DNA from 3 places in the Streptomyces pseudoechinosporeus genome. Region 3 is predicted to be linked to each of the others. Evidence: riboswitches for the same ligand, from Rfam matches in the RefSeq annotation. Region 3 holds a riboswitch; each other region holds the start of a gene.
What was found. A riboswitch is a leader RNA that binds a small molecule or an ion and turns the genes downstream of it on or off. The one in region 3 is predicted to bind cyclic di-AMP.
Positions count from the first base shown of each region.

Region 1 (4,033 bases), on a different contig from region 3:
GCGACCGAGACCTGGGTGCCGATCTTGACCTGGTCCCAGGTGGTGCGCGGGAGGGTGACGCCGGCGGCCTTCCAGGCGGCCTGGGTGAGGCCGGAGCAGTCGTAGGAGCCGGGTCCTGAGGCGCCCCAGACGTACGGCTTGCCGGTCTGGGAACGGGCGAAGGCGAGCGCCTTCTCGCCCTTGGCGGTCGAGGTGGCGCTCCCCGCGGAGCTGCCCGTGCCGGTCGAGGTCCCCGCGCCGGTGGAGGGCGCGGGAGTCTGCTGGGCCTGCTGCTGTTGGCGGCGCTGTTCCTCCGCGGCCTGCTGCTGCCGCGCCAGCTCCTCCGCCTTGCGCTGGGCCTCCTCCCGCTTCTCCCGCTCGATCGCCGCGAGCCGCGCCTTCTCCTCGGCGGTCAGCCGCGAGAGCAACTGGCGCGCCTCGGCGAGCTTCCGCTGAACGTCCGCCTTGGACGACTTCAGGGTGTTCTCGGTCTTGGTGAGCGCCTGAAGGCTCTCGGAGGCCTCCTGACGCCGCTGCGTCATCTCGGACTGCTGCGTCGCGTAGTCCTCGACGGCCTGCTGCTGACGGCTGGTCAGCCGGTCCATCAGCTGGTTCTGGTCGAAGTAGTCCTGCGGGGTGTCCGCGAGCAGCAGTGACGCGGTGTCAGGGGCGGCGGCGCCCGTGCGGTACTGCGCGGCGGCGAACGTACCGAGCTCCTCGCGCGCCTCGTTGAGCTTCTGCGTGCGCGAGGCCACGTCGTCAAGGAGGTTGTCGACCTTCTTGCGCTGCTTGCTGCTCTTCTCCTTGGCACCGTTGTACTTCTCGGTCGCCGTCTCCGCCTGCTGGTAGAGGTCGTCGACCTTCTTCTGGACTTCGTCGAGGCTGGGCTGCGGCTCCGCGGAGGGCGAAGCGTTCGCGGTCTGCGACAGGAGAGCCACCGAGGTGAGAGCGGCGGTGGCGAGGGCAGGGGTCCGTATGCCCTTGGGACTGGACGACCGCGCTTTGCGGTGTGGCGCCACGAAGGCGACTCCTTCCGTGCTCCGCCTACCGAGTTAGCTGTCGGGTTCGGGCGTGTGCTTCGGAAGGTTTGCCCTACGGTCCTTGTCCCCTAAGGGAGTTGGACCGATTCACCCCAAAGGTCGGTGGGTCCCCGGCTCCGGGCGGCCACTAGGGCGTTCCGGACTCGGCGGGAGCCGCACGGCCCGGCGACGTTCGCCGGTGGGGGTCGAGCGGCCCACTGCGAAAGCTAACCAACTCGTGTGGCTCTTGTGAAGGTTGATGAGCGAATTGTCCGATACGTTTTCGTGACCTTAGCCTCAGGTGCCATGATCCGTCGCCGACCGTGACGGGACGGTCCTGGAGGGTGAGAGAAATCCCGGCAGGCTCCCGGCAGGGTCGTACCGGCCGAGTTCTCGGGGCGGCGGCGAGGTGTCAGTGGAGGAGCCTAGACTCGGAGAGCGATGAGCAGCCTCTTTGATGACAGCTTCCTGGCGGACCTCAAACCCTCGCGGGACCACGAGGAAGAGCCCCCGCCGCCGCCCGAGGACGAGCACGTACCGGAACAGGTTCCGGACGATCTGTTCGGCGGGAAGTTCGACGTGCCGCCGGACCGGGAGGCCTACTACCGCGATGGTGCCCCGCGTCCCCATGTGGAGGCGGCCACGCTCCTGGAGGGGCTGAACGACAACCAGCGCGCGGCGGTCGTGCATTCCGGCTCCCCCCTGCTCATCGTGGCCGGCGCCGGCTCCGGCAAGACCCGTGTGCTCACACACCGGATCGCGTACCTGCTCGGCGAGCGGAACGTCCACCCGGGCCAGATCCTTGCGATCACGTTCACCAACAAGGCCGCGGGCGAGATGAAGGAGCGCGTCGAGCACCTCGTCGGCCCGCGTGCGAACGCGATGTGGGTGATGACCTTCCACAGCGCCTGCGTCCGCATTCTGCGCCGGGAGTCGAAGAAGCTCGGCTTCACGTCCTCGTTCTCGATCTACGACGCCGCCGACAGCAAGCGCCTCATGGCCCTGGTCTGCCGCGACCTGGACCTCGACCCGAAGCGCTTCCCGCCCAAGTCGTTCAGCGCCAAGATCTCGAACCTGAAGAACGAGCTGATCGACGAAGAGGACTTCGCCGCCCAGGCCTCCGACGGCTTCGAGAAGACCCTCGCCCAGGCCTACGCGATGTACCAGTCACGGCTGCGTGAGGCGAACGCCCTCGACTTCGACGACCTGATCATGACCACGGTCAATCTCTTCCGGGCCTTTCCGGACGTTGCCGAACACTACAGGCGCCGCTTCCGCCACGTACTGGTTGACGAGTACCAGGACACGAACCACGCCCAGTACGCGCTGGTGCGTGAGCTGGTCGGGCCCTCCGGCCCCGAGGGCGACCCGGGCGAGCTGTGCGTCGTGGGCGACGCCGACCAGTCCATCTACGCCTTCCGCGGCGCGACCATCCGCAACATCCTCCAGTTCGAGGAGGACTACCCGGACGCGAAGACGATCCTCCTGGAGCAGAACTACCGCTCCACCCAGACGATCCTCACCGCAGCCAACGCGGTCATCGAGCGCAACGAAAGCCGCCGCCCCAAGAACCTGTGGACCAACGCGGGCGCGGGCGCGCGCATCACGGGCTACGTCGCCGACACGGAGCACGACGAGGCGCAGTTCGTCGCCGACGAGATCGACCGGCTGACCGACGCCGGTGAGGCGAAGGCGGGCGACGTCGCCGTCTTCTACCGTACGAACGCCCAGTCCCGTGTCTTCGAAGAGGTCTTCATCCGCGTCGGCCTGCCCTACAAGGTCGTCGGCGGCGTCCGCTTCTACGAGCGCAAGGAAGTCCGGGACGTCCTCGCGTACTTGAGAGTTCTCGCCAACCCGGAGGACTCCGTACCGCTGAGGCGGATCCTCAATGTCCCCAAGCGGGGCATCGGCGACCGGGCCGAGGCGATGATCGACGCACTCGCCTCGCGGGAGAAGATCAGCTTCTCGCAGGCGCTGCGCCGCGTCGACGAGGCGTACGGCATGGCGGCCCGCTCGACGAACGCCGTCAAGCGGTTCAACACGCTGATGGAGGACCTGCGGACCATCGTCGAGTCGGGCGCGGGCCCGGCGACCGTCCTGGAAGCAATCCTCGAACGCACCGGCTATTTGGCCGAGTTGCAGGCCTCGACCGACCCGCAGGACGAGACCCGCATCGAGAACCTCCAGGAACTGGCCGCCGTGGCCCTGGAGTTCGAGCAGGAGGCCGGCGAGGGCGAGGCATCGGGCGGGCTCTCCGACTTCCTGGAGAGGGTCGCGCTCGTCGCCGACTCCGACCAGATCCCGGACGAGGAAGAGGACGGCTCCGGCGTCATAACGCTGATGACCCTCCACACCGCCAAGGGTCTCGAATTCCCCGTGGTGTTCCTGACCGGCATGGAGGACGGTGTCTTCCCGCACATGCGCGCCCTCGGCCAGACCAAGGAGCTGGAGGAGGAGCGGCGGCTCGCGTATGTCGGCATCACGCGCGCGCGGGAGCGGCTGTATCTGACGCGGTCGTCGATGCGCAGCGCCTGGGGGCAGCCCTCGTACAACCCGCCGTCCCGCTTCCTGGAGGAGATTCCGGACACACATCTGGAGTGGAAGCGGACGGGTTCCATGGGAGCGGTGGCCTCCGGCCCGGCCGCGGGCGTGGCGGCCTCCCTGTCGTCCTCCCGCTCGCGGTCGGTGGCCTCGGGCGCCTCCGGCTTCGCCACGCGGCGGGGCGGTGCCACGGAGAAGCCGGTGGTGTCGCTGGCGGTGGGGGACCGGGTCACCCACGACCAGTTCGGGCTCGGCACGGTGGTCGGCGTGAAGGGCACGGGGTCGAACGCGGAGGCGACGATCGACTTCGGGGACACCAAGCCGAAGCGGCTGCTGCTGCGGTACGCGCCGGTGGAGAAGCTGTAGCCCTGCGGCGGGGCTTGGCGGTCGATCGGCGGGGCGGGTCGGTTACGTCGGGTCGAGGCCGTGGCTGCGAAGCCACGGCAGGGGGTCGATCGCGCCGCCGCCGCCCGGGCGTACCTCGAAGTGGAGGT
Region 1 is NZ_BAAGPS010000002.1:3,716-7,748, reverse strand. It holds gene ACYVO6_RS02495 (C40 family peptidase) at 1-998, opposite strand, end outside; cyclic di-AMP (ydaO/yuaA leader) riboswitch at 1,006-1,178, opposite strand; gene pcrA (DNA helicase PcrA) at 1,440-3,905, shown strand; gene ACYVO6_RS02485 (M23 family metallopeptidase) at 3,948-4,033, opposite strand, start outside.
Region 1: it holds a riboswitch for cyclic di-AMP, as region 3 does, so the genes downstream of both, ACYVO6_RS02495 (C40 family peptidase) here and ACYVO6_RS23920 (M23 family metallopeptidase) in region 3, are expected to answer to the same signal.

Region 2 (4,033 bases), on a different contig from region 3:
TTTTTACAGGACCTCATCCGGAGGAGGCGTGTGTCATGACCCGACCGTCCGCCCGCTACGTCCTGCCCGAGTTCACCGAACGCACCAGCGCGGGGCAGCGGACCATGGATCCGTACTCGAAGCTGCTGGAGGAGCGGATCGTCTTCCTGGGGACGCCGATCGACGACACGTCGGCGAACGACGTGATGGCGCAGTTCATGCACCTCGAGTACCAGTCGCCGGACCGGGACATCTCGCTGTACATCAACTCCCCGGGCGGCTCGTTCAGCGCGATGACCGCGATCTACGACACGATGCGGTTCATCACCTGCGAGGTGGAGACGGTCTGCATGGGCCAGGCGGGGGCGTCCGCGGCGGTGCTGCTGGCGGCCGGCGCGCCGGGCAAGCGGTCCGCGCTGCCTGGCGCGCGCGTGCTGATCCACCAGCCGGCGCTGCCCGAGCCGGTGCAGGGCCAGACGTCCGACCTGGCCATCCAGGCCGAGGAGTTGATGCGTACGCGCAGGCTCCTTGAGGAGATGCTCGCCCGGCACACGGGGCAGAGCCAGGAGCGGATCAGCGAGGACATCGAGCGGGACAAGATCCTGGAAGCACCGCAGGCGCTGGAGTACGGGCTGATCGACCGCATCATCCCGAGCCGCAAGGCCTCGCTCGCCATACCCGGCGCGAGGTGAACGGCAGATGCTCCCACCCGAGTTGCCCCCGCTGCCGGCGCTGACCCGGGCGGAGGGTGAACTGGTCGACCGTTATCTGGAGGTGCTCGATCTCCTCGGCCGGATCAATCCGGCGAACCGTGGCGACACCTATGGCGGACTGCGCGCGGCACAGGCACTGGTCGCCAAGGCCGCCGCGCTGCGCGACGCGCTGACCCTGATGCACCAGCGGGGCGAGCACGAGCTGCACGCACCGACCCTGACGCGGGCCCTGCGGGTGCTCGACGGTGAACGCCGGGCGGCCCGCGTCACCCTGCCGCCGGGATCCTCCGACAGCTGACGCACCAACCGGCCCGGGCGCCTCGCGGGCAACTGACGAGGCGTCTGGACAAGGGTGAAACGGACCAAATGGCGTACCCCTGAACGGCGCAGGAAGAGCTACGTTCAAAGACCCGCATGACTTGCGCAACGCGCGTACTCCAACGCCGGAATCGGACATTCCGTCGCTGGTACGAGGCTCCTCGACCTCCTCAACGCTCGTTCTGAAGCAGGTCTGTCCACCGAACGGCTGAGTGGTGAGTAAGCCCACAAACCACCGATTCCGCTCGGACTTTCCGACGTTCGTGCGTAAAGATCCCTTCTGACGACAAGCCCCCGCCGCAGTGGCGGGGCGGTCCGGGCGGACGCCGAGTCCTGCCGCCGCTCGGATGACGGGTCGACAGAAGTGGATCGGCAGGAGTGGAGGACCCAAGCACGACGGGCCGCCGGAGAACTTCCGAGTGGTCCTTGGGGTGAAGCCGCACACCGCGGCCGGGCAACTTCGCCAGCCCGAATCCGACAGGTCATCCTTCACAGGCGGCTGACGAAGGGTTGCGCATGTCTGCGCTCAATCGTGTCCCGTCGCTGTTGACCAGGGCCGGTACCGCATCGGCTCTCACCGTCGCCGTTGTCGGCGGCAGTGTTGTGGCCCCCGGCTTCGCATCTGACGCCGAAGCAGTCACCCCAGCGAAGAAGGCGCTTCAGGTGGCGGCCTCCAAGAAGGGGTCCCCGTACAAGTGGGGAGCCGAGGGGCCCAAGCGCTTCGACTGCTCCGGGCTCACTCTCTACGCGTACAAGAAGGCGGGGAAGAAGCTGCCCCGCACGGCCGCGCAGCAATACAACAAGACGCGCCATATCTCGGCTTCGAGCCGCAAGCAGGGAGACCTTGTGTTCTTCCACTCGGGCCGGAACGTGTACCACGTCGGCGTCTACGCCGGGAAGGGACGGATCTGGCACTCCCCGAAGACCGGGGACGTGGTGAAGCTGCAGAAGATCTGGACGAAGAGCGTCTGGTACGGCCGGGTCAGGTGATACGCCTGGGGTGGCGGCGATCATCGCCGCCACCCCACGGGGCGTGACACGGCGGCTGACGGGTTACTCATGGAGCCATGGCCGACCAACCACCCATCGACCGGCAGCCCGGCGACCGACAGCCCGACGAGCGACGTCCGGGCGCCGAGCGTCCGGGCGCCGAGCGTCCGGGCGCCGAAAGCCCGCTCGAGCGGCACGAGACGCCGCTCGAGCGCGCCGACCGCAACTTCATCGAACTGCTCCAGGAACTGAGGGTCACCCAGACGGGCGTGCAGATCCTCTTCGCGTTCCTGCTCAGCCTCGCGTTCACCCCGCGCTTCCCGGACCTCGACTCGGTGCAGCGCGCCACGTACATCACGACGCTGCTGCTCGCCGTGCTGTCCTCCGTACTCCTCACGGCACCGGCCGCCCTGCACCGCCGGCTGTTCCAGCAGGGCGCCAAGCCGCAGATCGTGGCGGTCTCCTCGCATCTCGCCCAGATCGGGATGGGCGTGCTGGCGTTCGCGCTCACCGGATCGGTCCTGCTGGTCGTGGATGTGACGGCGGGCCGGCTGGAAGGGATCCTGTCCGGCGCGGGCACCCTGGCGATCTGCCTCGGCCTGTGGGGCCTCGTACCGCTCCTGATGAAACGCGCCGCCGACCGACGCCCGGACGATTCCTGAGCCCGGGCTCCGGCTCAGGCCAGCAGCGGTTCGAGAACGAGCCCCAGCCCCAGCGCCGTGAGGGCGGTTCCGGTGACGGCCTCGATGGCCCGGGCGGTACGCGGCCTGCGCAGCCACCGGCCGAGCCGGTCCACGAGCAGCGCGACCGCCGGGAACCAGATCAGGGCGAGCGCGACCACGATCAGTGCGAGGACCAGCGTCCGCGGCATCGCGGGACTTCCGGCCGGTACGAACTGCGGCAGCAGACTGAGGAAGGTGATCGTCGCCTTCGGGTTGAGGGCGTTGGTGACGAAGCCCTGCCGCAGGGCTCCGGCGCCGGACACGACCGGCGGATCCTCGGCCCCCGGCGTACGCCTCGCGCGCACCGACTGCAGCGTCCGTACGCCGAGACAGAGGACATAGGCACCGCCCAGCAGTTGGAGCGCCCGGAACAGCGGGGGCACGGCGGTCAGCACCGCGGCCACCCCGACGACGGCGAGCGCCGTGTGGACGAGCAGCGCCGCCGCGATCCCGAGCGCGCACGCGATACCGGCCCGGCGGGAGACCAGGGCGTTGCGGACCACGACGGTGAAGTCGGCGCCGGGCATGGCGACCAGGCCCGCGGCGACCCCGGTGAAGGCGATGAGCTGTCCGTCCATGAGCACCAGCGTGCCCGCTCAGAGCCTTCAGCAGGTATGTGCAATATCCTGGGTCGGCCTTAAGCAGTTCTTTAGCCACCTCTTCAGCTGGGAGCGTCGCATGTACGACCCGACGCGGCTCGCGGCGCTGGTGGCTGTCGCCGAGGCCGGTTCGATCACCCGGGCCGCCGAGCGCCTCGGCTACACCACGCCCGCGCTCTCCCAGCAACTGGCCAAGCTGGAGCGGGAGGCAGGGACGGCGTTGCTCGTACGCCACCACCGCGGCGCCCGTTTGACCGGCGCGGGCGAACTCCTCGTGGCCCGGGCACGCCGGGTGCTCGACGAGATGGACCGGGCGCGGCACGAACTGGCGCGTCTGGCCGGGCTGTCCGGCGGCACCCTGCGGCTCGGCACCTTCCAAACCGCCGGGATCCATCTGCTGCCGCCGGTGCTGAGCGCGTTCCGCAGGGCCCATCCCGATGTGGAGCTGTCCGTGGCGGACTACGAGCCACCGGCCGGCGTCGCCGCGGTGGCCGCGGGCGAGGTGGACCTGGCGCTGACGCACGGCTACGAGCCCGCGGAGCCCGTCCCGCTGCCCTCCGCCGTGTCCGCGGAGCCGGTCCTGGTCGAGGAGTTGGTACTCGTGACCGCTCCCGGGCACGCCCTGACCAGTGGCTCGTCCCGGCTGCCGCTGACCGGTCTTGCCGGCCAGCAACTGATCAGCATGGCCCCGGACCACCCGCCCCGGCAGGGC
Region 2 is NZ_BAAGPS010000009.1:569,300-573,332, reverse strand. It holds gene ACYVO6_RS14120 (ATP-dependent Clp protease proteolytic subunit) at 36-671, shown strand; gene ACYVO6_RS14115 (hypothetical protein) at 679-990, shown strand; cyclic di-AMP (ydaO/yuaA leader) riboswitch at 1,357-1,523, shown strand; gene ACYVO6_RS14110 (C40 family peptidase) at 1,527-2,000, shown strand; gene ACYVO6_RS14105 (DUF6328 family protein) at 2,078-2,662, shown strand; gene ACYVO6_RS14100 (LysE family translocator) at 2,677-3,300, opposite strand; gene ACYVO6_RS14095 (LysR family transcriptional regulator) at 3,401-4,033, shown strand, end outside.
Region 2: it holds a riboswitch for cyclic di-AMP, as region 3 does, so the genes downstream of both, ACYVO6_RS14110 (C40 family peptidase) here and ACYVO6_RS23920 (M23 family metallopeptidase) in region 3, are expected to answer to the same signal.

Region 3 (4,033 bases):
CGGATGCCGCGCTCCCGGGCCACCGCGGCGATGTGTTCCAGCAGCGCGGAGGCCACGCCGCGGCCCTGGTGGGCGTCCTGCACGAGGAAGGCGACCTCGGCCTCGTCGGCGGGAGCGGAGGCGGGCAGCCCCTCGGCGTTGATGCGGTCGTAGCGTACGGTGGCGATGAACTCGCCGCCGACCGTGGCCGCGAGTCCCACCCGGTCCACAAAGTCGTGGTGCGTGAAGCGGTGGACATCCTTGGCGGACAGGCGCGGGTACGGGGCGAAGAAGCGGTAGTACTTCGACTCGTCGGACACCTGCTCGTAGAAGCTGACCAGGCGGTCGGCGTCCTCGGTCGTGATCGGCCGGATGCGCGCGGTGCCGCCGTCGCGCAGCACGACGTCGGCCTCCCAGTGGGCGGGATACTCGTGCCGGTCCGACGAGGTCTGCATGGGCCCCAGAGTACGGCTCGTGTCCGACAATGGCGCGAGGCAGTCTGGGGACCCGACTCGGGCCCCCGCACGGGCTCATGGCTTCAACCGGGCTCCACACCCGCTCGGGGCCGCTTCACGGTATGGAATAGTGGTCTAGACAACCTGAGAACACCTGAAGGGCAGCATCACATGGCTGAGCGCCGCGTCAACGTCGGCTGGGCCGAGGGCCTCCACGCCCGCCCCGCCTCCATCTTCGTCCGTGCGGCCACGGCCGCCGGCGTCCCCGTGACGATCGCCAAGGCGGACGGCAACCCCGTCAACGCCGCTTCCATGCTCGCGGTGCTCGGCCTGGGCGCCAAGGGCGGCGAGGAGATCGTCCTGGCCTCCGACGCCGAGGGCGCGGACGCCGCGCTCGACCGCCTGGCCAAGCTGGTCGCGGAGGGCTTGGAGGAGCTGCCCGAGACTGTTTAGTGCGCCCCCTTTGCGCCTAAACCGGCGCCGCTCTCGCGGAGGTGGTTGCGCGCCGTCGTGGTTCCTCAATTGATGGTTGCGGCAGTCGTCGCTTTGAAGGGCACCTTCCGCACACGCACCTAAAGGGCTCGCCCGGAATGCCGGGCGGGCCCTTTGCAATTCCAGGTTGCGGGCAGCGAAAATAATCCCCCGCGAATTACTCCCCCTTTGTATACGGCGCCACTGTTAATGCCGCAGGCTCGCCGTGTTTACGGGATGTTGCGAAGTCCTCACGCGCTCCACGCGATCACCCCGCTCGGGAAAGCGCAGCCGGTGCGCGGCCGTCGCCCGCTCGGTATGCAGCGCCGTGATCGCCCGGGCCCGCTCGCTGTCGCCGCGCGCCACGGCGTCCACGATGCCGCCGTGCTCCGACCAGGACTCGGCGGGGTTGGCAGGCGCCTCGACCGAGTACATCCAGGCGATCTTGTGCCGCAGCTGGGTGAGCATCGAGGTCAGCGCGGGGCTGCCGGAGGCCTGCGCGAGCGTCTCGTGGAACCAGCCGCCCAGCGAGCGCAGATCCTCGCTCTGGCCCCTCCTGGACCGCTCCTGCCCCAGCCTGACCAGGCCTCGCAGCACCTTGAGGTGCGCCTCCGTACGCCTCTGCGCGGCACGCGCGGCACCCAGCGGCTCCAGGAGCATACGCATCTCCAGCAGGTCGGCGGCCTCCTGCTCGGTGGGTTCCGCGACGCAGGCGCCCGCGTGCCGGCGAGTGACGACGAAACCTTCCGCCTCCAGCGTGCGCAGCGCCTCCCGCACGGGGACCCGCGAGACGCCGTAGCGACGCGCGAGCAGTTCCTCGGTGAGCCGGCTGCCGCGTTCGTAGACACCCGCGACGATGTCGTCACGGATCGCCGTGCATACCGAGTGCGCGGGAATACGCATGACCCGACCTCCGCCTTAATCCCCGCGAAACGCGGTCGATTGACGCCAGTTCAGTGACTCTATTGCAGAGAGCCGGAAATTCCGATGGCGGGCCGGAATCCACAGCTATTTTTTGGACACATAGTGCCGCAGAACAGGCAGTCGTCCCGTCGGCATGCGCGAAGGCCCCGGCTCGGTGAGCCGGGGCCTTCGGGAGCGGTGCGGTGAGTCCGAGTCGTCAGACGTCCACGCCGTGCGAGCGGAGGTAGGCGAGGGGGTCCATGTCCGAGCCGTACTCCTGGGACGTGCGCGCCTCGAAGTGGAGGTGTGCTCCGGTGACGTTGCCGGTCGCCCCGGAGAGGCCTATCTGCTGGCCCGGGGTGACGCTCTGGCCGACGGAGACGGAGATGGACGACATGTGGGCGTACTGGGTGTACGTGCCGTCGTTCATCTTGATGACGACCTGGTTGCCGTACGAGCCCTCGAAGCCGGCCTCTACGACGGTACCGGCGCCCACGGCGCGGACGGTGGTGCCGCTGGCGGCGTGGAAGTCGATGCCGGTGTGGCTGCCGGAGGACCAGACGGAGCCGCCGGCCTTGTAGCCGGTGGAGACGTACGAGTCGCTGATCGGCGAGACGAAGGAGTTGAGCAGGCGCTTGCGCTCGGCCTCGCGGGCGGCGCGCTCCTTGGCCTCGCGCTCCGCCTTGGCCTTCGCCTCGGCCCGGGCCTTCTCCTCGGCGGCCCGCTTCTTCGCGGCCTCCTCGGCCGCCTTGCGGGCGGCGGCCTCTTCGGCGGCCTGCTGCTGAGCGTGGGCCTGGGCGTCGATCTGGTCGGCGACCGAGTCGCCCATGGTGACGGCCTGGGTCAGCCCTGTCTGCTCGACCGAGGACTCGTCGGCGAACGCCGGGGCGGCCAGGGTGCCGATGACACCGGTGGTGGCGAGCGTCGCGACGCCCACGGTCCTCGAGGACGTGCGCTTCGTACGGCTCGGGCGACGGTGCTTCCCGGTGGCGCGGGTGAACGCCATGAAGTGGCTGGTCCTTTCCTTCCTTCTCGCCTACCGGGTTAGCTGACGGGTTCGGAGCAGGAAGGTCTCCTACGGGCTCCCTCCAGGAGGGCGCCCGATTCACCCCAGGGACTGCGATGGGTCCCCGGCTCCCCTGGCTCGCGCCGTACGGGGACTCGGCGATGACTGTCCGGTGCCGCGGGTGCGGCGCACTGCCTGACGAACAGCCGGACCGACGCTAAGCGGGCCGTCTCTCAAACAACAAACGGATGACGGTTTTTGTAGCGCACGCCACAGGGCAGACACACAATCCCCATATCAACTCCCAATCAATCCAATCAATTTGGACAAAGAGGGACCCTGAAGGCTCATCAGCCTTCAGGGTCCCCGGGATGTGCAGCGGCTCTACTCGGCCGCGACCACGCTCACTTCACCGATTCCGAGGGCCTTGACGGGCTCCTCGATCTGAGCGGCGTCCCCGACGAGGACGGTCACCAGACGGTCCACCGGGAAGGCGCTCACGGCCGCCGCGGTGGCCTCCACGGTGCCCGTCGCGGCGAGTTGGCGGTACAGCGTCGCCTGGAAGTCGTCCGGCAGGTACTGCTCGACCTGGTCGGCGAGCGTGCCGGCGACGGCGGCCGCGGTCTCGTACTTGAGCGGCGCCACGCCCACCAGGTTCTGTACGGCGATGTCGCGCTCGGCGTCCGTCAGGCCCTCGGCCGCGAGCGTGCGCAGCACCTTCCAGAGGTCGTCGAGCGCCGGGCCGGTGTTCGGCGTGTCCACCGAGCCGCTGATGGCGAGCATCGCGGCGCCGGCGCCGTCCGGAGCGGAGCGCAGCACCTGGCCGAACGCCCGCACACCGTAGGTGTAACCCTTTTCCTCGCGCAGGACGCGGTCCAGGCGGGAGGTGAGAGTGCCGCCGAGGCAGTACGTGCCGAGCACCTGGGCGGGCCACACACGGTCGTGCCGGTCGGCGCCGACGCGGCCGATGAGCAGCTGTGTCTGGACGGCTCCGGGGCGGTCGACGATGACCACGCGGCCGGTGTCGTCGGCGGTCACCGGAGGCACGGGACGCGCCTCGGCCGGCGAGCCGGTCCAGGCTCCGAGCGTGTCCCCGAGCAGCGCGTCGAGGTCGACGCCCGTGAGGTCGCCGACGACGACCGCGGTGGCCGTCGCGGGGCGTACGTGCTTCTCGTAGAAGGCGCGTACCGCCGCCGAGTCGATGGTCGCGACCGTCTCC
Region 3 is NZ_BAAGPS010000023.1:116,927-120,959, reverse strand. It holds gene ACYVO6_RS23935 (bifunctional acetate--CoA ligase family protein/GNAT family N-acetyltransferase) at 1-434, opposite strand, end outside; gene ACYVO6_RS23930 (HPr family phosphocarrier protein) at 606-887, shown strand; gene ACYVO6_RS23925 (GntR family transcriptional regulator) at 1,113-1,808, opposite strand; gene ACYVO6_RS23920 (M23 family metallopeptidase) at 2,026-2,814, opposite strand; cyclic di-AMP (ydaO/yuaA leader) riboswitch at 2,828-2,985, opposite strand; gene ACYVO6_RS23915 (M16 family metallopeptidase) at 3,199-4,033, opposite strand, start outside.